Regions from separate parts of the Streptomyces cyslabdanicus genome, predicted to be linked through region 2. Evidence: riboswitches for the same ligand, from Rfam matches in the RefSeq annotation. Region 2 holds a riboswitch; each other region holds the start of a gene.
What was found. Region 2 has a riboswitch for cobalamin ahead of ACTYVM_RS02870 (ABC transporter substrate-binding protein). Riboswitches for the same ligand answer to the same signal wherever they lie in the genome.
Positions count from the first base shown of each region.

Region 1: it holds a riboswitch for cobalamin, as region 2 does, so the genes downstream of both, ACTYVM_RS14745 (ribonucleoside-diphosphate reductase subunit alpha) here and ACTYVM_RS02870 (ABC transporter substrate-binding protein) in region 2, are expected to answer to the same signal.
Region 3: it holds a riboswitch for cobalamin, as region 2 does, so the genes downstream of both, ACTYVM_RS00285 (cobalamin biosynthesis protein) here and ACTYVM_RS02870 (ABC transporter substrate-binding protein) in region 2, are expected to answer to the same signal.

Region 1 covers NZ_JBQRUW010000022.1:150,785-158,495, reverse strand. The annotation lists gene ACTYVM_RS14750 (ribonucleotide-diphosphate reductase subunit beta) at 1-803, opposite strand, end outside; gene ACTYVM_RS14745 (ribonucleoside-diphosphate reductase subunit alpha) at 803-3,169, opposite strand; cobalamin riboswitch at 3,293-3,428, opposite strand; gene ACTYVM_RS14740 (GNAT family N-acetyltransferase) at 3,491-4,003, opposite strand; gene mctP (monocarboxylate uptake permease MctP) at 4,078-5,688, opposite strand; gene ACTYVM_RS14730 (DUF3311 domain-containing protein) at 5,685-5,984, opposite strand; gene ACTYVM_RS14725 (GntR family transcriptional regulator) at 6,123-6,887, opposite strand; gene ACTYVM_RS14720 (extracellular solute-binding protein) at 7,352-7,711, shown strand, end outside.
Region 2 covers NZ_JBQRUW010000003.1:141,723-149,433, reverse strand. The annotation lists gene ACTYVM_RS02890 (NsdA family TPR-like regulatory protein) at 95-1,369, shown strand; gene ACTYVM_RS02885 (NUDIX domain-containing protein) at 1,366-1,878, shown strand; gene ACTYVM_RS02880 (hypothetical protein) at 2,385-3,074, shown strand; gene ACTYVM_RS02875 (MerR family transcriptional regulator) at 3,224-4,351, opposite strand; cobalamin riboswitch at 4,459-4,664, shown strand; gene ACTYVM_RS02870 (ABC transporter substrate-binding protein) at 4,923-5,792, shown strand; gene ACTYVM_RS02865 (FecCD family ABC transporter permease) at 5,789-6,877, shown strand; gene ACTYVM_RS02860 (ABC transporter ATP-binding protein) at 6,874-7,689, shown strand; gene ACTYVM_RS02855 ((2Fe-2S) ferredoxin domain-containing protein) at 7,686-7,711, shown strand, end outside.
Region 3 covers NZ_JBQRUW010000001.1:51,384-59,094, reverse strand. The annotation lists gene cobN (cobaltochelatase subunit CobN) at 1-3,375, opposite strand, end outside; gene ACTYVM_RS00290 (cobyric acid synthase) at 3,372-4,880, opposite strand; gene ACTYVM_RS00285 (cobalamin biosynthesis protein) at 4,877-5,818, opposite strand; cobalamin riboswitch at 5,922-6,063, opposite strand; gene ACTYVM_RS00280 (hypothetical protein) at 6,268-6,492, opposite strand; gene ACTYVM_RS00275 (inorganic phosphate transporter) at 6,524-7,711, opposite strand, start outside.

The sequences.
Region 1 (7,711 bases), on a different contig from region 2:
CCCGGGAGGCCGTCACCGCACAGGTCGCGCGCGAACTGGAGCTCGGCCTCGACGGCCTCCCGCAGCATGTCGGTGACCTGCTGCTGGAGCTCGTCGTCGAAGAGGTCGGGCTCCTCCTTGCGCACGGTGTCCACCACGTCGAAGGCGAAGGACATGTGCATCGTCTCGTCGCGGAACACCCAGTTGGTGCCGGTGGCCAGACCGTGCAGCAGGCCGCGGCTGCGGAACCAGTAGACGTAGGCGAAGGCGCCGTAGAAGAACAGGCCCTCGATGCACGCGGCGAAGCAGATGAGGTTGAGCAGGAAGCGCCGGCGGTCCGCCTTCGTCTCCAGCCGGTCCAGCTTCTCCACCGAGTCCATCCACCTGAAGCAGAACTCGGCCTTCTCCCGGATCGAGGGGATGTTCTCCACCGCGGCGAAGGCGGCGGTGCGGTCCTCGGGATCGGGCAGGTAGGTGTCGAGCAGCGTCAGGTAGAACTGGACGTGGACGGCCTCCTCGAAGAGCTGGCGGGACAGGTACAGCCGCGCCTCGGGGGAGTTGATGTGCTTGTACAGCGTCAGCACCAGGTTGTTCGCCACGATCGAGTCACCGGTGGCGAAGAAGGCCACCAGCCGTCCGATCAGGTGCTGCTCGGCCGGGCTCAGCTTGGCGAGGTCGGCGACGTCCGAGTGAAGGTCGACCTCCTCCACCGTCCAGGTGTTCTTGATGGCGTCCCGGTAGCGCTCGTAGAAGTCCGGGTAGCGCATCGGACGGAGCGTCAGTTCGAAGCCGGGGTCGAGCAGGTTCTTGGTCTCGCTGGTCATTACTGGCAGGCCTCGCAGGACTCGGGGTTCTCAAGGGAGCAGGCGATCGCGTCGGCGTCCGGCGCCGCCTGCTGGACAGGGACGGTGGCGGGAGTCTGGGCCCGGGCCGCGCGGGCGATACGGGTCGCCGGGCGGGAGCGCAGGTAGTACGTCGTCTTCAGGCCCTGCTTCCAGGCATAGGCGTACATCGAGGAGAGCTTGCCGATGGTCGGCGTCTCCATGAACAGGTTCAGGGACTGGGACTGGTCCAGGAACGCGGTGCGCGCCGCGGCCATGTCGATCAGACCGCGCTGCGGGATCTCCCACGCCGTGCGGTACAGCGTCCGCACGTCCTCGGGGATCCAGGCGAAGCCGGCCACCGAGCCGTTCGCGTCGCGCAGTGCCTCGCGGGTGCGGGCGTCCCAGACGCCGAGCGCCTTCAGGTCGTCCACCAGGTACGAGTTGACCTGCAGGAACTCCCCGGAGAGCGTCTCACGCTTGAAGAGGTTGGAGACCTGCGGCTCGATGCACTCGTACACGCCCGCGATCGAGGCGATGGTGGCGGTCGGGGCGATGGCGAGCAGCAGCGAGTTGCGCATGCCGACGGCGGCGATCCGCTCGCGCAGGGCCGCCCAGCGCTCCGGCCAGGTCAGCTCGACGTCGTAGTGGTCGGGGTGCAGCACACCCTGGGCCGTACGGGTCTTCTCCCACGCGGGCAGCGGGCCGTTGCGCTCGGCGAGGTCGGCCGACGCCTCGTACGCGGCGAGCATGATCCGCTCGGCGATACGGGTGGACAGGGCCTTGGCCTCAGGGGAGTCGAAGGGCAGCCGCAGCTTGAAGAACACGTCCTGGAGGCCCATGGCGCCCAGGCCCACCGGCCGCCAGCGGGCGTTGGAGCGCCCCGCCTGCTCGGTCGGGTAGAAGTTGATGTCGACCACGCGGTCCAGGAAGGTGACGGCGGTGCGGATGGTCTCGTCCAGCCGCTCCCAGTCGATGTCCCCGCCGGCCACGAACGCGCCCAGGTTGACCGACCCCAGGTTGCACACCGCCGTCTCACCGTCGTCGGTGACCTCCAGGATCTCCGTGCAGAGGTTGGAGGAGTGGACGACGTGACCGGGCTGCGCCGTCTGGTTGGCGGTGCGGTTGGCGGCGTCCTTGAAGGTCATCCAGCCCTGGCCGGTCTGCGCGAGGGTGCGCATCATACGGCCGTACAGCTCGCGGGCCGGCATGGTCTTGCGCGCCAGTCCCCGGGCCTCCGCGGCGCGGTACGCGGCGTCGAACTCCTCGCCCCACAGGTCGGTCAGCTCCGGCACGTCCGCGGGGGAGAACAGCGACCACTGCCCGTCGGCGTTCACCCGGCGCATGAACTCGTCCGGGACCCAGTGCGCGAGGTTGAGGTTGTGCGTCCGGCGGGCGTCCTCACCGGTGTTGTCGCGCAGCTCCAGGAACTCCTCGATGTCGGAGTGCCAGGTTTCCAGGTAGACCGCGGCGGCGCCCTTGCGCCGGCCGCCCTGGTTCACGGCGGCCACCGAGGCGTCCAGGGTCTTCAGGAACGGCACGATGCCGTTGGAGTGCCCGTTGGTGCCGCGGATCAGCGAACCGCGCGAGCGGATGCGGGAGTAGGCGATGCCGATGCCGCCGGCGTGCTTGGACAGCCGGGCGACCTGGAGGTAGCGCTCGTAGATGGAGTCCAGCTCGTCCTTGGGGGAGTCGAGGAGGTAGCAGGACGACATCTGGGGGTGGCGCGTGCCGGAGTTGAAGAGCGTGGGGGAGGAGGGCAGGTAGTCGAGGCGGCTCATCAGCCCGTAGAGCGCCTCGACCTCGTCGACGGACCGCGCGGTGTCGTCCTGCGCGAGGCCGGCCGCGACCCGCAGCATGAAGTGCTGGGGCGTCTCGATCACCTTGCGGGTGATCGGGTGCCGCAGCAGGTACCGGCTGTGCAGGGTGCGCAGGCCGAAGTAGCCGAAGCGGTCGTCGGCGGCCCGGTCGATCAGCGCGTCCAGGCGGTCGGCGTGGGCGCGTACGAACTCCGCGGTCCGGTCGGCGACGAGGCCCTCGCGGTGGCCCACGGTGACCGAGTCGGTGAAGGAGGCGACGCCCTGGGAGGCGGCCTCGGCGCGGATGGTGAGGGTCAGCAGCCTGGCCGCCAGCCGCGAGTAGGCGGGGTCCTCGGAGATGAGCCCGGCGGCCGCCTCCGTGGCCAGCTCACGCAACTCGGCCTCGTCGGCCCGCGCCGACCGGCCGCGCAGCGCGGCGGCGGCGACCCGGCCGGGGTCGGCGTCGGGGAGGTCGGCGGTCAGCTCGGTCAGGGTCCGCAGCAGTACGGCACCTGGACCGTCGGTTTCCGTGGCTGTGACTGAAACCGGGTCGGCTGGCGCGATGGTCACGTGGAGCTCTCCCTCGCTCGGCACGGAGCCTCGCACAGGGCAGGGGGCAGCACACGAGCGCACGCGGCGCCGCGCCCACCAGCCCATTCCGCGAGGCCCGGACGTCAGGGCACCCGGACCGGACGGCCGGGCGCGCTGTCGGCAGGTCCTCGGACTGACGCTCGTGGCGGCCCATGGGGCATATGCGCACGAGTACACCGTTGCGGGACAGTTCCGGATTCGCACCGGATTCCCCTGCGGCGACAGTGAGCACGAGCATACATCTTGTGCTGAGTGAGTCGGGCACCCCCATATGTTGTGCCGCGTCGACTCCGGAGCGTGTCAGAATGTCAACTCGTAGGTGAGCAGCGCGATGTCGTCCAGCTCCGGGAGCGGGTTCCAGTCCCGCCCCGGCGTGCGGACGAAGCCCAGGCGCTCGTAGACGCGGTGGGCGGTACGCATGGAGCTCTGGCTGGACAGCACCACGCGGACACAGCCCTCCACGGTGCGTGCCCGGTCCAGACAGGCCCGTACGAGGGCCTCGCCGACTCCTCTGCCGCGCGCCGCGTGCGCGACCGCGAGCATCCGTATCTCGGTTTCCCCGGGGCCGGCGAGGTCGGCCATGGGACCGGCGCCGGGGACGAAGGTCACGCCGCCGAGCACCTTCCCGTCCGCCACCGCCACCGCCACCAGCACCTCGGCCGCGGCCGCCCGCTTGGCCACGTCCCGCAGCTCGACGAGATATCCGTCGCTCTCGCCGAAGTCCAGCAGCCCGTCCTGGAGGTAGGCCTGGGCGGTGATCTCACCGAGCGTGCCGTACTCGCCGGGTTCCACCGGCCGGATCGCGAAGTCCATGGGCCCGAGTGTGCCGCACGGGCCCGGCCGCGGGCCGCCGGATTTCTCTCCGGCGGCCCGCGGGGTGCCCGGTGCTACTGCGGGGCCGCCGCCGTGGTCGGCGGGAGCTCCACCTCGACGCCCGGGTCGCCGGCGTCCGCCGTGTAGTCCTCCGGCCGGGTCTCGTCCACGCCCTCGGGCGCCCTGACCGCCCTCAGCACGAACGTCAGGACCACCACGACGGCCGCGTTGAGCACGAACGCCGTCAGACCGAGGTAGCCGATCTCGCCGAGGCCCGGGATCTCCTTGGCCGAGCCGCCGAAGTGCTTCTGCGTCGGCGAGGCGACCCCGTAGGCGGCGACCGTGCCGTAGACCATGCCGACCGCCCAGCCCGCCAGCAGCGCCCAGCGGTGGAACCAGCGCGTGAACAGGCCGCCGACCAGGGCCGGGAAGGTCTGAAGGATCCAGATCCCGCCGAGCAGCTGGAAGTTGATGGCGACCGTCTTGTCCATGGTCAGCACGAACACCAGCGCGCCCACCTTCACCAGGAGCGACACGATCTTGGAGACCCGGGTCTCCTCCTTCGGTGTCGCGTGCGGGCGGAGGAAGTCCTTGTAGATGTTGCGGGTGAACAGGTTCGCGGCCGCGATCGACATGATCGCCGCCGGCACCAGCGCGCCGATGGCGATCGCCGCGAACGCCACGCCCGCGAACCAGTCCGGGAACATGTTCTCGAACAGCTGCGGAATGGCCAGCTGGCCGTTCTTCACCTGCACGCCCGCCGCGATCGCCATGAAGCCCAGCAGCGCGAGCAGGCCCAGCATCAGCGAGTACAGCGGCAGGATCGTGGTGTTGCGGCGGATCACCTCCCGGCTGCGCGAGGACAGCGTCGCAGTGATCGAGTGCGGGTACATGAACAGCGCGAGCGCGGAGCCCAGGGCCAGCGTGGCGTAGGTCCACTGGCCGGCCGCCGCCGGCACCAGAGAGCCCGACCCCGTCTCGGTGAACTTCTGGCCCGCCTTGGCGAACACCTCCGAGAAGCCGCCCAGCTTGATCGGGATGTAGATGATGGCCACCGCGATCACGAGGTAGATCAGGGTGTCCTTCACGAACGCGATCAGCGCGGGCGCGCGCAGCCCCGACGAGTAGGTGTACGCCGCCAGCACACCGAAGGCGATCAGCAGCGGCAGGTCCTTCACGAACCAGTGGGTGCTCTCTCCGCCGCCGACGCCCATCACGTCGAGCACGGCCTGGATGCCGACGAGCTGGAGCGCGATGTACGGCATGGTCGCGAGGATGCCGGTGAGCGCCACCGCCAGCGACAGGCCCTTGGAGCCGAACCGGCCGCGGACGAAGTCCGAGGTGGTCACGTATCCGTGCCGGTGGGACACCGACCACAGCCGCGGCAGGAACGTGAAGATCAGCGGGTACACCAGGATCGTGTACGGCACCGCGAAGAAGCCCGCCGCGCCCGTCGCGTAGACGGCGGCCGGCACGGCGACGAAGGTGTAGGCGGTGTACAGGTCGCCACCGAGCAGGAACCAGGTCACCCAGGTGCCGAACGACCGGCCGCCCAGGCCCCACTCGTCCAGGCTGTGCTCGTTCTCGGCCCGGCGCCAGCGCGCGGCCAGGAAGCCCATGACCGTGACGAGCAGGAAGAAGAAGACGCAGACGCCGAGCGCGACGCCGTTGACACCGTCCTTCACTTCACCGCACCCCCGTCCTCGGCCGTGGCGGGGTCGGCGGTCCGGGCCGCCTGCGGGGCCCGGGTGGCGCGCTGGTCACGCTGCCACAGCCGGTACGCGGTCATCGTCAGGGCCGCGGAGAGGAGCACCCACAGCATCTGGTACCAGTAGAAGAAGGGGATCCCGATGAACACCGGGTCCGTCTTCGCGTACGACCCCACCCACAGCAGCGCCACGAAGGGGGCGGCGAGGCAGAGGGCGATGGCGACCCGTAAAGGCGTCACCACCGCTCTGGTGGCTTCCGGGGCATTCGACATGTGGCGACTCCGTCCCCTAGCTGATCACCGGCGAGCGTGCGGTGCGCAGGCAATCTAGGTCACGGTGCCACGGGTGCGGAATCCCTCGTGCGCATGACGCCGAGGAACCGCCACAAGATCCTTACTCCCCCAACGCCCTTAGTCCTGCGGGCGTTTGAGCCGTGCCACGAACTTGTAGCGGTCCCCGCGGTACACCGACCGCACCCACTCCACCGGCCGTCCCTCGCGGTCCACGGAGTGCCGGGAGAGCAGCAGCATCGGCAGGCCCACGTCGGTGCCGAGCAGGCCCGCCTCGCGCGGAGTGGCCAGCGAGGTCTCGATGGTCTCCTCGGCCTCGGCCAGATGGACGTCGTAGACCTCGGCGAGGGCGGTGTAGAGGGAGGTGTACTTCACCAGGCTGCGCCGCAGTGCCGGGAAGCGCTTGGCCGACAGGTGGGTGGCCTCGATGGCCATGGGCTCGGCGTTGGCCATGCGCAGCCGCTCGATGCGCAGCACCCGCCCCCCGGCGGTGATGTCGAGCAGTTCGGCCAGGCGGTCGTCGGCGGTGATGTAGCCGATGTCCAGCAACTGCGAGGTCGGCTCCAGGCCCTGGGCGCGCATGTCCTCGGTGTAGGAGGTCAGTTGCAGCGCCTGGGAGACCTTCGGCTTGGCGACGAAGGTGCCCTTGCCCTGGATGCGCTCGAGCCGGCCCTCGACGACGAGTTCCTGAAGCGCCTGCCGCACCGTGGTGCGCGAGGTGTCGAACTCGGCGGCCAGGGTGCGCTCCGGCGGGACCGGAGTGCCGGGCGGCAGGGTCTGGGTGATGTCGAGCAGGTGCTTCTTCAGGCGGTAGTACTTGGGCACGCGCGCGGTACGGACGGTCGCCCCACCCTCGTTCTCCGCACTGCTGACGTCGGTGCTCATGCTCCGCCTTCCCGGCTTCGGTGCCGAAGCGGCCGACGTCCCATCGGCCCCGGCTCACATCGTGGCACGGCTTCGCGTGCCGGGCGGTCACCCGTACGCTCCGTGATCTCCTCTGTATACCGTCGTGACTCCGGCTGGTCTAGTCCATCATCCCGGCCCGGGCGGGTGGTCCACCTGGCCGGCGCGGCCTCCGGGTGGCGTACGGTCGCCCCTGGTCCAGTGGAACGCGAGCGTCCATTTTGCCGGACGAACAATGAAAGGTCCCTGCATATCGCGGTCCCATAACGGACCACCTGAGCGGGTCGGCGCACTCTTGACAGCCCTATTGGTCTGGGCCAAGCTCCCCCTACTGGTCTACACCATTGGTCCAGGTCCCGGCCCCACGGGCGGTTACGCGCCGACGCTCGGATGTCGCTCAACCGCGGGGAGGCAGGGGGGTTTGTGGCATCCCTGAGGAGGGTGGCGTGAAGCGCAAGCTGGTAGCCGCGATCGGTATCGCGGGCATGATGGTCTCCGTCGCGGCGTGTGGGGGCGGCAAGGACGGCGGGAGCTCGGACAAGGGCGGCGCCGACGCCAAGGAACTGACCGTCTGGCTCACCGTGGACGCGCAGAACAACTGGCCCGAGCTGGTCAAGGCGGCCGACGACGCGGTGACGAAGAAGCACCCGGGTCTGAAGATCAAGCACGAGTACTACGGCTGGCCGGACAAGAACGCCAAGCTCGACGCGGTTCTCGCCACCGACAAGGCCCCCGACGTGGTCGAGATGGGCAACACCGAGATGCTCAGCTACATGGTCAAGGGGGCCTTCGCCCCCGTCGACAAG
Region 2 (7,711 bases):
CAACTCCGTGCCGCCGCCTCTACGTGACTCCGCGAGGTGACTCCACGATGGAGTCACTGGGGATAGCCTCGAATCCGACTCGGAGGAGACGCAGTTGTCCCAGGACCCACGCGAGGTCGTTGCCGGCTTGCTCGCCCATGAGAGGTTCCTGTCCGCCTGCTCTGAGCGGGACATGGGGACCGTGTTCCGGATGCTCAACCACCGTGGAGTGAGCACTCGGAAGATCGCCGCGTCTGTCGGGATCGCACAGGGCCGCCTGTACGACTACATGAACGGCAAGAGTCGCGTGGAGAGGCTGGTGCTCTTCGAGCAGATCGCGGACGCCTTCCACATTCCCGGACACCTTCTCGGCCTGGCTCGTCGCCGCTGGGAACCACGGGGCCTGTCCTCGACCACAGCCGCGGTTTCCCTTGCCGCACCGGCCGGCGGCACCGAAGAAAACGCCGATCTGGCAGCCGTCCGCGCCTTCCGGAACGCGGACCGGGCAACAGGTGGAGGTCGGCTCTACTCCGCCGTGCTGACGCATCTCCGCGAGCGCGTCGCGCCGAGGCTCGTGGACCTCGGTGACGGCCAGGTGTTTGCTTCTGCTGCCGCTATGACGGAGATGGCCGGCTGGATGGCGCACGACTCGGGGCGCGACCAGGTGGCCCAGGCCCACTTCGCCCGCGCGCTGTCCCTGGCTCACGCTTCGGGTGACACCGCACTGACCGCCAATATCGCCGCGTCCAGTTCGCACTTGGCACTTCAAAGCGGCGACCCGGCAGCAGCCGTGCACTGGGCCCGAACAGGGCTCCACACCGCCGATAAAGGTCCCTGTGTGCCGAGTCTCATCGCCCGGCTCCACGCCATGCAAGCTCGGGCCCTGGCCGTCACGAGACAACCAGCAGAGGCCGAACAGGAACTTGAGCTGGCACGTGCCCTCCTTCAAGACGCGCCCGTCGGAGTCACTCACCCATGGGTGAGCCCGTTCGATGCCGCCGCACTTGCAAGCGAAACCGCCGAGGCGTTACGCGACACGGGCCGCTTACGGCAGGCAGTCGAGTACGCCCAGGAAGCCGTGGGTCTTCGTGGTGCCGAACGTGCTCGCTCGCTCGCCCTTTCCAGGATCACTCTCATCGGCCTCCAAGTGCAGTGCGGAGACCTGGACGCGGCTCTCGCCGTCGGGGAGGAGTTACTCGCAACGACGGCGCCTACCCTGAGTTCCATCAGGGTCGTGCAACAACTCAACTCCTTGAGTCAGCAGTTGGGGCATCGCGAGTCGTATCCCCCTGTGCGCAAGTTCTTGAGACGGCTCACATCGGAGCGCAAGTCCCGGATGGTGCTGCTATCGGACATCCTTACCACCCCTCAGGGAGGTCACGTCGTATGAGGCCCGTTCCTGCCGATCCGGATGCCTACAGGGCATGGCTGGCCGAGGGCAACGCGAGCCAGGCACGTAAGCGAGTCTCCGCGGACGTTCTGATTCGAGACCCGGCCGGACGGATCCTGCTGGTGAACCCGAATTACAAGCCCGGCTGGGACCTTCCCGGCGGAATGGCCGAGTCGAACGAGCCCCCACATGAGGCTGCGTCGCGAGAACTGCGTGAGGAACTGGGCTTGGACATCGTGCCGCGTGAGCTCCTGGTGGTCGACTGGGTTCCGCCACATGGGCCATGGGACGACCAGATCGCATTCGTTTTTGATGGCGGCCAGATCAACAGCGCCCTCGCTTCCTCCGTCAAACCCCGGGACGATGAGCTCTCAGCTGTGGACTTCGCGCCTGCGGATGAGGCGGCGGTCATGCTCCGGGAGCGTATGGCGCGGCGTTTTCGAGCCGCGCTAAAGGCCCTGTCCACCGGGCAGGCCCTGTATCTGCACGACGGATATCAGGTCTCTTGACGGGTCATTCGTCGCCCAGCCGTACCAAATCGCTCGCTGCATCCGTGGTCCTACAGGCGGCAATCCTTGCTCAGATGTCCTTCGTGGACGGCGCGTCCGCGAAGCCTTCGGGCGCCCGTGATCCCGACGAGTGCGGCGCAGCGCCCACTCCGGGCACGTTGAGACGGACCTGACGTCACAGCGGACGTGACATAGATACGCCTGCCGGGCCCGTACCGGCAAGCATTCCCCGCGCGCTCGCGACCTTCCCCGCTGCCCGGCTACAAGGCAGAGAGCTTCCTCCGAGTCGGACCTCCGGTGCACGCGCGGCGTACAAGGCGCGGACCCACTGCCGAGTTTGGTATCAATCGGGTGACTTTCACCGTTTCAAGGCAACTGCACACGTCCTTCACCAGTCACACGAGGGCAACACGTAACAACCTGCCCCAGGGGAACCAATGAGCCAGCACTACCCGCAACAGCCCCAGCAGCCCGGTTGGGGTGGCCCGCAGCAGCCAGGGGTGCCCATGCCCCAGCCGCCGAAGAGACGCAGCGCGGGCAAGATCGTCGGGTTTGGCTGTCTCGGCGTCTTCGCTCTGTTCGTCGTGATCGGCATCATCGGCTCGGTCGTCGGCGACGGAGACAGCAAGAACGGCGACCACACCAGCTCCGCCAAGGGCAGCGCCCCGACCGACACCGCGTCACCGAAGTCGGCTGCCCGGAAGGGCGATGCCCCGAGCAAAGACGTCAAGGGCAGCGATCTCGACGAGACCAGTACCTCTGCTCTCGGCGGAGACATCGCCCCCTGGGTCGCCAAGATGACCAGCCACGGCGTCACCTGGGAGAAGCAGGGTGCCAAGGAGAGCATCGCCGGCCTGCCGCCCACCCGCGACTGGTTCGGCGAAGCCAAGGGCACCCCCTCCTTCGTCGCACACGCCATCACCGACACCGACCGGGGGATCCTCAGCCTGTCCTGCAACAGCGTCGGATTCCCCAAGGGCAGTTCCTCCGAGCAGGTCGCCATCTTCACCGACTGCGTCACGGCCGCCGACCTCGACGGCATCGACAACGCCAGGGTCCGCACCTGGATCCAGACCAAGCTGCCCGCCATGCTCGACAAGGGCGGCATGCAGGTCGAAAACCTCGCATTCGGCAAGGTCGCGCTCAGCATGGACACCGCCGGGAACACCGCCGCCATCAGCATCGAGCAGCAGTAAAGACTCGGCGCCTGGGGGATCTTGCCGCGAGCCGTCCGGTCGATCATGTGCGGAGCCGCAGGGCCGGCGCGGCGGCGGCCCGCCGTACCGAGGTGGACGTAACGCGCTCCGGGGTGCCCTGGTGCCGCTGCTGGGCTGGACCGGCCGGTTCAGGCTACGAGCAGGCGCAGGCCGAGTTCTGCCGTGTCGAGAGCGACGAGGTCGCGGTTGCGCTCGGCCCACCGGCCTGAGGAGAGGTCGTCGCGGAGCCTGTTGACCGCCCGCTGCTCGGCCTCCGGCCCGACTCTGGTCCATACGGACACCGCGCGGCGCACATGGTCGTCCAGGTATGCCTCGGGCCGGCGCCAGTAGGCCTCGAAGAAGCCGTCAGCGCAGTCCCACGGGATGAGCAACGGCTCCGCGCGGCCCCCGATCGCGCGGGTCAGGTCGGCCAGTGAAGGCCAGTCGGCGAGCAGGTCGGCGAATTCGGGCAGGTAGTCGCGAGTCAGCCAGAACCGCTCACCCCAGCCGGTGGCACTCGCGTCGTACGTGAACACCACCACCCGGCGGGCCACGCGCCGCATCTCGCACAGCCCCGCGACAGGGTCCGCCCAGTGATGAACGGTGCTGACCGCCATCGCGGCGTCGAAGGACTGGTCCTCGAACGGAAGGCTTTCCGCGCTGGCGGCCACGCACGGCGCCGCGCCCGCGGGACGCTGCGCCCGCATGACCGCCGACGGTTCCACCGCGATCACGTCACGGTCGGGGGGCTCGTAGGAGCCGGTGCCGGCCCCGACGTTCAGTACCGTCCGCGCGTCCCCGAGCGCGTCCCAGATCCTCGCGGCGATCCGCGGCTCGGTACGCCGCGTCGCCGGGTACGCGGACCCGATGACTTCGTACAACTGCGCGCCGAACACTTTCAGTTGTTCCTCCGGTGGCGTCCTGATCCCCATGGCCCGTGCCTCCAGTTCCGTGTCGATGGCCGCCACCATGGCGGCAGCGTGGTCGCGCTGTTCCAGCAGCAGGCCGCGCAGCCGGTGCAGGTGCGCGACCGCGTCGGTGGCCGGGTCGTCGACCAGATCCGCGATCTCGCGCAGTCCGAAGCCCAGCCGCCGGTAGGCGAGCACCCCCCGCAGTCGCTCCACGTCGCCCGCCGAGTAGGCCCGGTACCCGGCCGAGGTCCGCGCGGACGGCTGCACGAGGCCGATCTCGTCGTAGTGATGCAGCGTGCGGACGGTCACGTCGGCCAACTCGGCCACACGTCCCACGGTCAGGTGCTCTTCCACGCCACCGACCATGCGGCCTGACGCCACGTGAGGGTCAAGCGCTTCGCTGCCGGTACCGCGCGCTGCGCATGGCGGTGCTCCCTACGGGACACTCTCGCGGCTGCGCCACCAGCGGCTTGGTAGCGTATGACTGCCGTGGTGTACGGGAAACCGGTCGGAAGCCGGTGCGGCCCTCGCCACTGTAGCCGCGGAGTTCCGCGGCCCTCGCTGACGGCTCCCGGAGCGGTCAGGGCCACTGGGTGGATCGGGAACGAGCCACCTGGGAAGGTCGGCCTCGGAGCGTTGACGCGGAAGCCAGGAGACCGGTCACGGCGCGACATGTTCCACGAGGGTTTTGGAGAGCATCGTGCCCAGCGGTCCCCTGCGTCCGTTTCGATCCGTACGTTCCCTACGCGCCGTACGTTCCCTACGCGCCGTACGTTCCCTGCGCGCCGCGCGTTTCACACGCCCCGCGCCTTCCCTACGCCCCGGCCTCGCCGCTGCCGCGCTCCTGCTCGTCGGTGCGCTCGGCGCCTGTACGGGTGCGCCCGCGGCCGACAAGCCCGCCGCGGCGGCCGGGAGCAGCCGCCCGGCGCCGGTGAGCGTGAGCAGGTGTGGCGTCACCACGACCGTCGCGGCACCGCCGAGCCGGCTGGTCACCCTCAACCAGGGTGCCACCGAAGTGGCGTTGGCCCTCGGCCTGCAGTCGCAGATGGCCGGAACGGCGTTCCTCGACGACGCGGTCCCGGCGAAGTGGAAGGCGGCCTACGACGCCGTCCCGGTGCTGTCCAAGGAGTACCCGACCAAGGAGAAGCTCCTCGCGGCGCGTCCGGACTTCCTCTACGCCTCCTACGCCAGCGCGTTCAGCGACAAGGTGGCGGGCACGCGGGCGGATCTGGGCTCCAAGGGCATCGAGTCCTACCTGTCGCCGTTCGGCTGCGCCGACAGCAAGCAGGTGCCGCCAGTGTCCTTCCAGGCGGTGTGGGACGAAGTGGGCGACATCGCCGAGGTGTTCGGTGTCGCACCGCGCGCCGCCGCTCTCCGGAAGGAGCAGAAGCAGCAGCTTGCCGACCTCAGGGCCAAGGCGGCGGGCAAGGGCCTGAACGTGCTCTGGTACGACTCGAACACCAAGGCCCCGTTCGTCGGCGCCGGCCACGGCGGACCCCAGCTCGTGCTCGACGCCGTCGGCGCCCACAACGTCTTCGGCACGCTGCCCGGTGGCTGGAAGACCGTGAGCTGGGAGAAGGTGGCCGCGGCGGACCCGGACGTCATCGTGTTCGCGGACGCCGGTTGGGACAGCGCACAGTCCAGGATCGACTACCTGGAGAACGACCCGGTGCTCAGCAAGCTCACCGCCGTCCGGCACCGGGCCTTCGTGGTCGTGCCGTTCTCCGAGACGACGCCCGGCGTGCGCCTCGCCGACGGTGCCGCCCTGGTCTCGGCCGGCCTGAGCAAGCTGCACCCGCGTTCATGACGGTGGAGGATCGTCCCGCCGCACGGCCCGCGGGAGCGGGTCGCGCGGCGGCGGGCCTGACCGTTGCCGTGGTCCTGCTGCTGGTCACCGTCCTGCTCGGCCTCGCCGTGGGTTCGGTCCACGAGCCGCCGCACGTCGTGGCCGGCGTCGTGCTGCGCCGGCTCGGCCTCGGCGGCTCCCCCGTCACGCTGCTGGACGACCAGATCGTCTGGCAGCTGCGACTGCCCCGGGTTCTGGGAGCCGCCGCGGCAGGCGCCGGGCTCGCGGTCTGCGGCGCGGTGCTGCAGACCCTGACGGGGAACGACCTGGCCGACCCCTACCTGCTCGGGATCTCCAACGGCGCCGCCGTCGGCGCGGTCACCGTGATCGTCCTCGGCGTCGGAGCCTCCGGCGCCACGGCGGTCGGCGCGCTCCCGGCGGCCGCCTTCGCCGGCGCCCTGCTCGCCGTCGTCGTCGTGCTGGCGCTGGCCGCCGCGCGCACCCGGTCCCTGCCGGCCGCGCGGACCGTGCTGGCCGGCATCGCGGTGGGGCAGATGTGCGGCGCGTACACCTCGTTCGTCGTGCTCGTTCTCGGCGACCGCAACGCCGCCCGCGGTGTCATGGAGTGGACGCTGGGCTCGGTGGCCGGGGTGCGGTGGGGCACGGCCGTCTTCCTGACCGCGGTGGCGGTCGTCGGCACGCTGGTCATGGTCGCGGCCGCCCGGGACCTGGACGCGTTCGCGTTCGGCGAGACCGCGGCCCGCTCCTTCGGCGTCCACGTCGAACGCACCCGCTGGGCCCTGGTCGCCACGGCCGCGCTGGTGACCGCGTGCCTGGTCGCCCACACCGGTGTCATCGGGTTCGTCGGCCTGGTCGTGCCGCACGTCGTCCGCCTGGTCTGCGGCCCGCGCCACGCCCTGCTGCTGCCCCTGTCCGCACTCGTCGGGGCGTCCCTGCTGGTGGGCAGTGACATCGTGGCGCGCTCGGTGCTCCCGGACCAGGAGATCCCCGTCGGCGTCGTCACCGCCGGGCTGGGCGCGCCGTTCTTCGCGTGGCTGCTGTGGCGCCGGGCAGGCGGCAGGTCCGCCTCGGGAGGTCAGCCGTGATCGCTGCGAACCCGTTGGGGCTGCGCGCCGAGGGCGTCGGCGTGCGCGTCGACGGCGCCACGCTGCTGACGGACGTGACGCTCGCCTTCGCCCCCGGCAGGACGACCGGCCTGCTCGGGCCGAACGGGGCCGGCAAGACGACGTTGCTGCGGGCGCTGGCCGGGCTGCGCCGGCCGCGGACGGGCCGGGTCCTCCTCGACGGCGGCGACCTGTACGCCCTGCCGGCCCGCCGGCGCGCGCGGCGGGTGGCCTTCATGGAACAGCAGGCCGATACCGCACTGCCGCTGACGGCCCGTCAGGTCGTCGACCTGGGGCGCACGCCGCACCGCGGGCGGTGGCCCGTCGTGGCGGGCGCGGCGGCCGACCACGAGCGGTCGGTGCTCGCCGAGGCCGTCGCCGCCACCGACGTCGGCGATCTGCTCGACAGGACCTGGTCGTCCCTGTCCGGCGGCGAGCGCCAGCGGGTCCAGCTCGCGCGGGCCCTGGCCCAGGAACCCGGGGTGCTCCTGCTGGACGAGCCCACCAACCACCTGGACCTGCGCTACCAGCTCGGTTTCCTCGAAACCGTGCGTGGGCTCGGTATCACCACCGTCGCGGCCCTGCACGACCTCGAACTCGCCGCCGCCTACTGCGACGACGTCGCCGTGCTGCTCGACGGCCGCCTGGTGGCCCACGGACCCGCCTCCGAGGTGCTCACCTCGGCCACGATCGCGCGCGCCTACGGAGTCGACGCGACCGTGGAGCGGCACCCGCGGCACGACAGGCCGCACATCCGGTGGAACGGACTGCTTCCCGAGGGGCCCGCGTCATGAGCCAGAACCGTACGAGCGCCCC
Region 3 (7,711 bases), on a different contig from region 2:
GAAGGCGCCCTTGTAGCCGTGCCGGCGCATGGCCGCCATCCAGCGGGGGTTGACCACCCGGGCACGGAAGACGCGGTGCGTCTCCTCGCCCAGCGTCCGCGTCTTCACCTGGTCCGGTACGGCGGAGTCCCCGACGTACGCCTCCGGGCTCGCCCCCGTCAGGTGCCGCACCATGGCCACCATGCCGCCGTGGTACTGGAAGTAATCATCCGCGTCCGCGATGTCATGTTCACGGGTGTCGACGTTCTTCGCCGCCACCGCGATCCGCCGGAACGCCGTCTCCATGTCCCCGCGCGCCGCCCGCCCGTCGAGCCCGCGGCCGTAGGCGTAGCCGCCCCAGACCGCGTACACCTCGGCGAGGTCGGCGTCACTGCGCCAGTTGCGCGCGTCGATCAGTGGGAGCAGACCCGCGCCGTACGCGCCCGGCTTGGAGCCGAAGATGCGGGCCGTGGCGCGGCGCCGGTCGCCGTGTTCGGCGGTGTCCTCGTCGGCGTGGGCCTTGACGAAGTTCCGGTCGGCGGGCTCGTCCAGCTCGGCCACCGCCCGTACCGCGTCGTCGATCAGGCCGACCACGTGCGGGAACGCGTCCCGGAAGAAGCCCGAGATGCGGACCGTCACGTCGACGCGCGGCCGGCCCAGCTCCTCCAGGGAGACCACCTCGAAGCCGGTCACCCGGCGCGAGGCGTCGTCCCACACCGGGCGGCAGCCCAGCAGTGCCAGGATCTCGGCGATGTCGTCGCCCTGCGTGCGCATCGCGGACGTACCCCAGACCGTCAGGCCGACCGACTTCGGGTACGCGCCGGTGTCCTGGAGATAGCGGGCCACCAGCGAGTCCGCGAGCGACTGGCCGACCTCCCAACTCAGCCGGGACGGGATCGCCTTGGGGTCGACCGAGTAGAAGTTGCGCCCGGTCGGCAGCACGTTGACCAGGCCCCGGGTCGGCGAGCCGGACGGGCCGGCGGGGACGTAACCGCCGTCCAGTGCCCGCAGGATGTGCCCGATCTCGTCCGTCGTACGGGCCAGTCGCGGTACGACCTCGGTGCAGGCGAACTCCAGCACGGCCGTGGCGTCCGGGAGTTCGGTGCCCAGCACGTCCCGTACGAGCGCGGGACCCGCGTCGGCCGCCCAGCCGCGCTCCTCCATGCCCTCGGCGATCCGCCGGCACAGCTGCTCCAGCAGGTCGATGGCGTCCGCCGCCGTGCGCGAGGGGCCCTCCACCAGGTCCGTCAGCTCCACCGGCACCTTCACCGCGGCGCCCGGCTCGGCCAGCAACTCCTTCTCCACCAGGCCGAAGTGCTCCGCGAGACAGGCCCGCAGCCCCGGCAGCGCGTTCGCCTGCCCGCCCCACACCTGGGAGGCGCGCAGCACGGCCAGCACCAGGTTCACGCGCGGCTCGCCGACCGGTCCGCCGCCCAGGATGTGCAGACCGTCCCTGATCTGCACGTCCTTGATCTCGCAGAGATAGCCGTCGATATGCATCACGAACTCGTCGAAGTCGCCGTCGTCCGGCTGCTCGTCCACATGCAGGTCGTGGTGGAGCTCGGCTGCCTTGACCAGGGTCCAGATCTGCGCCCGTACGGCCGGTGCCTTGACCGGGTCCAGATCGGAGACCAGCGCGTACTCGTCGAGGAGCTGCTCCAGCTTGGCCAGGTCGCCGTAGGTGTCCGCGCGCGCCATCGGCGGGACGAGGTGGTCGACGACCGTGGCGTGCCCGCGCCGCTTGGCCTGGGTTCCCTCTCCGGGGTCGTTGACGATGAAGGGGTAGATCAGCGGCAGGTCGCCGAGGACCGCGTCCGGGGCGCACCCGCCGCTCAGCCCCAGGCCCTTGCCCGGCAGCCACTCCATCGTGCCGTGCTTGCCCATGTGGACGACGGCGTCGGCGCCGAAAGAGTTCTCCAGCCAGCGGTAGGCCGCCATGTAGTGGTGCGACGGCGGCATGTCGGGGTCGTGGTAGATCGCGATCGGGTTCTCGCCGAAGCCGCGCGGCGGCTGGATCATCACCACGACGTTCCCGAACTGGAGGGAGGCGAGGACGATGTCGTCGCCGTCGACGTACAGGCTGCCCGGCGGTTCGCCCCAGGTCTCCAGCATGGCGTTTCGCAGTTCGGGGTCCAGGGTGTCGAACCACGCCCGGTAGTCCGCGAGCGGCACCCGTGCGGGCGCGGCGGCCAGCTGGTCCTCGGTCAGCCACTCGACGTCGTGGCCGCCGGCCTCGATGAGCCGGTGGATCAACTCGTCGCCGTTGTCCGGGTATTCCGTGAGGGAGTATCCGGCGTCCCGGAGCGCGTCGAGCACCCGCACCGCCGAGGCGGGGGTGTCGAGGCCGACGGCGTTGCCGACCCGGGAGTGCTTGGTCGGATAGGCGGTGAAGACCAGCCCGAGCTTCTTCTCGGCGTTCGGCTTGTGTCCGAGCCGCGCGTGCCGTACGGCGATCCCGGCGACCCGGGCGGCCCGCTCGGGGTCGGCCGCGTACACCGGCACGTCGTCCGGGCCCTGCTCCTTGAAGGAGAACGGGACGGTGATCAGCCGCCCGTCGAACTCCGGGATGGCGACCTGCATGGCCGCGTCCATGGGGGACAGCGCGGCGTCGGACTCGTCCCACGCGGCGCGCGAGGAGGTCAGGCAGAGCCCTTGCAACACCGGGATGTTCAGGTCCGCGAGCGCCCCGATGTCCCAGGCCTCCTCGTCTCCGCCCGCCGACGCCTGCGAGGCGTGGGTGCCCCCGGCCGCGAGGACGGTGGCGACCAGGGCGTCGGCGCGTCCGAGGATCTCGTACAGTCCGGCGTCCGCGCCGCGCAGCGAACCGCAGTAGACGGGAAGGGCGTTGGCGCCGTGCGCCTCGATCGCGTCGCACAGGGTGTCCACGAACGCGGTGTTGCCGCTGAGTTCGTGGGCGCGGTAGAAGAGCACGCCGACGGTCGGGCGGCCTTCCACGAAGGCGCGTTCGCCGTGGACGCCGTACTCCGGCATCCGCTGCGGCTCCTCGAAGCCCTCACCGGTCAGCAGCACCGTGTCGGACAGGAACCGGGCGAGTTCCGCGAGGTTCTCCGGGCCGCCCTCGACGAGGTACTTCAGCGCCTCCGCCACGACTCCGGCCGGCACCGACGACTCGGCCATCAGCTCGGCGTCCGGTACGGCCTCTCCGCCCAGCAGCACCGTCGGGACGCCGGAGGCCCTCAGCGCGGCGAGCCCGTCCTCCCAGGCGCGCTTGCCGCCGAGCAGCCGTACGACGGCGATGTCCGCGCCGTCGAGCAGCGCCGGAAGCTCCTCGCCGACGTCCACGCGGGTCGGGTTGCCGATCCGGTAGGAGGCCGCCGAGGCTCGGGCGGCGAGCAGATCGGTGTCGGCGGTCGACAACAACAACACTGTGCTCATGCGGGCGCTCCCGGTGGAATGAAAGGCAGTCCTTGCGGCGCGCCGGACTCGATGAGCCGCCACAGCGCGTCCGTGTCCGCGTGCTGTTCGATCAGGTCGCCGAGCCGGTCGAGCTGCTCCTCGCGCAGTGCGGCGAACGAGGTGTCGGGCGCCGGCACGAAACGCCGGCCGGCGGCGGCCGCCACCTCGCGCAGGAAGGCCCGGCGGAAGCCGTCCGACTCCAGGGAGCCGTGCCAGTGGGTGCCCCAGACGGCACCGACCCGGCACCCGTCCAAGAAGGGACTTCCGCCGGTGACTTCGGCGACCCCGTGGTGGATCTCGTACCCCTCGACCCGTTCGCCGAGGGCTTCGCCCTGCGGCCGGGTGAGGGTCTTCTCGCGGGCGAACCGGACGCGTACGGGCAGCAGTCCGAGGCCGTCCACGTGTCCGGCCCGCGACTCGACGTCGTCCTCGACGTGCTCGCCGAGGAGCTGGAAGCCGCCGCAGATGCCGAGTACGGGCCGCCCGTCCGCCGCCCTTCTCGCGAGGGCGCGCGCGAGCCCGCGCTCCCGCAGCCACTCCAGCGCCCTGACCGTGCCCCGCGTGCCGGGTACGACGACGAGGTCGGCGTCGGTCAGTTCCTCGGGTCGGTCCACGAACCGCACGACGACGCCCGGTTCGGCGGCGAGCGCGTCGACGTCGGTGAAGTTGGACATCAGCGGCACGGCGCAGACGGCGACCCGCAGCACGTCCTCGCCGACCGGCGGCGCCACGGTGGACTCCCGCACGGCGCCCCGCAGGGAGACCCTCAGCCCGTCTTCCTCGTCGATGCCGAGCCCGTGCCGGAACGGCAGCACGCCGTACGTACGCCGTCCGGTGAGCCCGTGCAGCATGTCGAGGCCGGGTTCGAGCAGGGAGACGTCGCCGCGGAACTTGTTGACGAGGAACCCGGCGACGAACTCCTGGTCCTCGGGCGACAGCAGGGCGAGCGTGCCGAAGAAGGAGGCGAACACCCCGCCGCGGTCGATGTCGCCGACGACGAGCACGGGCAGCCGCGCGCCGCGCGCGATCCCCATGTTGACGATGTCGGTGCGGCGCAGGTTGATCTCCGCCGGGCTGCCCGCCCCCTCGCAGATCACCGCGTCGTACGTGCTCCGCAGCTCGGCGAGGCAGTCGAGGACGGTGCCGAGAAGCTTCTGCTGCCGCCCGCCGTGGTAGCCGCGGGCACTCATCTCTCCCACCGGCTTCCCCAGCAGCACCACCTGGCTGCTCTGCTCGCCGCCCGGCTTGAGCAGCACCGGGTTCATCAGCGCGGTCGGCTCGACGCGGCACGCCTGGGCCTGCATGGCCTGCGCCCGCCCGATCTCGGCGCCCTCGCGGGTGACGAAGGAGTTGAGGGACATGTTCTGCGCCTTGAACGGGGCGACCTTCACGCCCTGGCGCACCAGCCACCGGCAGATGCCGGCCGTGACGACGCTCTTCCCGGCGTCGGAGGTGGTGCCGGCGACGAGCAGACCGCCGCTCATGACGTCCGTCCTCTCTTCAGCAGCCGTACGCCCGCGCACACGCCGAGCGCGAGCCAGCCCACACGGCGGGAGAGCCGTACCGCGCGCTCGATGTCACCCGGCCGGACGGCGCGTCCGGCGCCGTTGAGCACGGGGCGGTGCTCCACGCGCCCGGCGTACGAGAGCGTGCCGCCAAGGCGCACCCCGAGCGCCCCCGCGAACGAGGCTTCCACCGGACCGGCGTTGGGGCTCGGGTGCTGGCCGGCGTCGGCGCGCCAGGCGCGTACGGCACCGCGCGCGTCGTCTCCCGCGACGGCCGCCAGGGCGGCGGTGAGCCGCGCCCCCGGCCAACCGGCGAGGTCGTCGAGCCGGGCCGAGGCCCAGCCGTAGCGGCGGTAGCGGGGGGACTTGTGCCCGACCATGGCGTCCAGGGTGTTGACCGCGCGGAAGCCGAGGAGCCCCGGCACACCGGCGGCGGCGCCCCACACCAGCGCGCCCACCACCGCGTCGGAGGTGTTCTCGGCGACGGACTCGACCACGGCGCGGGCGATCCCGTCGGCGTCCAGCGCCTGCGGGTCGCGCCCGCACAGATGCGGCAGCCGCGCCCGGGCGCCGTCGATGTCCCCGGCCTCCAGCGCGCGCCCGATCACCCGCGCCTCCCGGGCGAGGGAGGTCCCGCCGACGACGGCCCAGGTGGCGGCGGCGGTCAGCGCGACGGACGCGGTACGGGAAGGACGCAGGGCGGACGCGGCCAGCGCGGCCGACGACACGACGCCCCCCACGCACACGGCGGTGTGCAGGGCGCCCCAGCCGCGGTGGTCCCGCCACAGCGCGCGTTCCACGGCACCCGCGGCCCGTCCGAACACGGCGACGGGGTGCCCGCGGCGCGGATCGCCGAGGAGCAGGTCACCGAGGAGGCCGGCGGCGGCGCCGTACGCGAAGTCGCGATCGGCACCCATCGGGTCAGCCGGTCGTGCGGTCGGTCAGTGAGTTACTGGTGAACCTCGGTCGGCAGCCGCGCATGGCGATACATGTCCTCACTCAGGGTGTCCACGCCCTGGTTCGACGAGACCGGCGGTGAGAGTTCCTGACTCCCGGGGATGTTCATCCCCGGTCACAGTGGCGGGACCGCGCCGGATTCGCACCGGACTTCCTCTCCTGCCGCCGTATGTGGCTACGGCAGTCCACCACGCACCGCGAACACCCGTCAACCTGCCGTTGACCTGCGCAGGGGTACTGAGATGAGGCCCACACCCCGGGGCGGGCCGGACGGGAAAACCCGCCCTTCCCGGGCCGTCGCGGGGACGGTCCGGCAAGAGCGGGTGACGTGGTGACGTGTGGGTCGGGCGGGACCCGTCACGCGGATCCGACCCGGTCGCCAGGGTCCCGGGCGCGCCGGGCAGTACGGCTACGCCATGATCAGGTGGATCCCGTAGGCCACCGCGGCGGCGCACGCGGCGAAGCAGGCGTAGGCGCCGGTGACCGCGAGGACCCCGCTGCCGTCGCCCTGGGCGACGGCCCGCTCGCGGCGGGAGAGACCGGCGATGCCGAGGGTGAACAGGGCCACGAGGCCCACCGTGACGCCGAGGCTGACGCCGAAGACGGAGCCGAGGGCCGCCCAGTCGATCTTCATGGTGTTCTCTTCCTTCTGCCTGGACGCGGGCTCAGACGGCGGCGGCCGGCGGGGGCGCGACGGACGCGGGGTCGGTGGCGGGCGCGGAGGGCTGGGCGGGGATCGTGGCCGTGAGCGCGTCGGTCACCGGGGAGGCCGGGGGCGGGATGACGGCGGCGATGGCCTGGGTGACCACGCCGGCCGGCTCCTCGGTTTCGGCGTCGGTGCCGGTGTTGTTGACGTTGGTGTGGTCGACGACCTCACGGCGGGAGATCTTCCAGATCGCGGCGCTGGAGGCCACCAGGAACACGGCGACGAGGCAGGTGCCCCAGGCGCCGAGCCGGGTCACGGCCTCCGCGCCGGCCCCGACCAGAGCCGCGGCGGGCAGGGTGAGCGCCCACGCGACGGCCATGCGGGTCGCGGTGGACCAGCGGACCACGCCGCCCTTGCGGCCCAGGCCCGCGCCCATCACCGAACCCGAGACGACGTGCGTGGTGGACAGGGAGAAGCCGAGGTGGGAGGAGGCCAGGATGGCGGTGGCCGCGCTGGTCTGGGCGGCGAAGCCCTGCTGCGGCTGGAGGTCGGTCAGGCCCTTGCCCATGGTGCGGATGATGCGCCAGCCGCCGATGTAGGTGCCGAGCGCGATGGCCAGACCAGCGGAGAGGATGACCCAGGTGGGAGGGTTCGAGCCGGGGGCGAGGGCGCCGCCGGTGACCAGGGCGAGGGTGATGACGCCCATCGTCTTCTGCGCGTCGTTGGTGCCGTGGGCCAGCGAGACCAGGCCCGCGGAGGCGATCTGCCCCGCGCGGTGGCCCTTCTCGGCCGCCCTGCCGTGCGATCGCGACTTGCTGCCGATGCCGTACGACAGCCGGGTCGCGACCAGCGCGGCCAGACCAGCGACGACCGGGGCGGCGACCGCCGGGATGAGGACCTTGGTGAGCAGGACACCGCCGTGCACGGCGCTGAAGCCGGCCGAGGCGATGGTGGCGCCGATCAGACCGCCCATGAGGGCGTGCGAGGAGCTGGAGGGGAGTCCGACCAGCCAGGTCAGCAGATTCCAGAGGATCGCGCCCACCAGGGCGGCGAAGATGACCTCGGGACGGATGCCGCTCTCGTCGACGAGACCCTTGGAGATCGTGTTGGCGACCTCCACGGAGAGGAAGGCGCCCACCAGGTTCAGCGCGGCGGACATGGCCACCGCGACCTTGGGCTTGAGCGCGCCGGTGGAGATGGTCGTGGC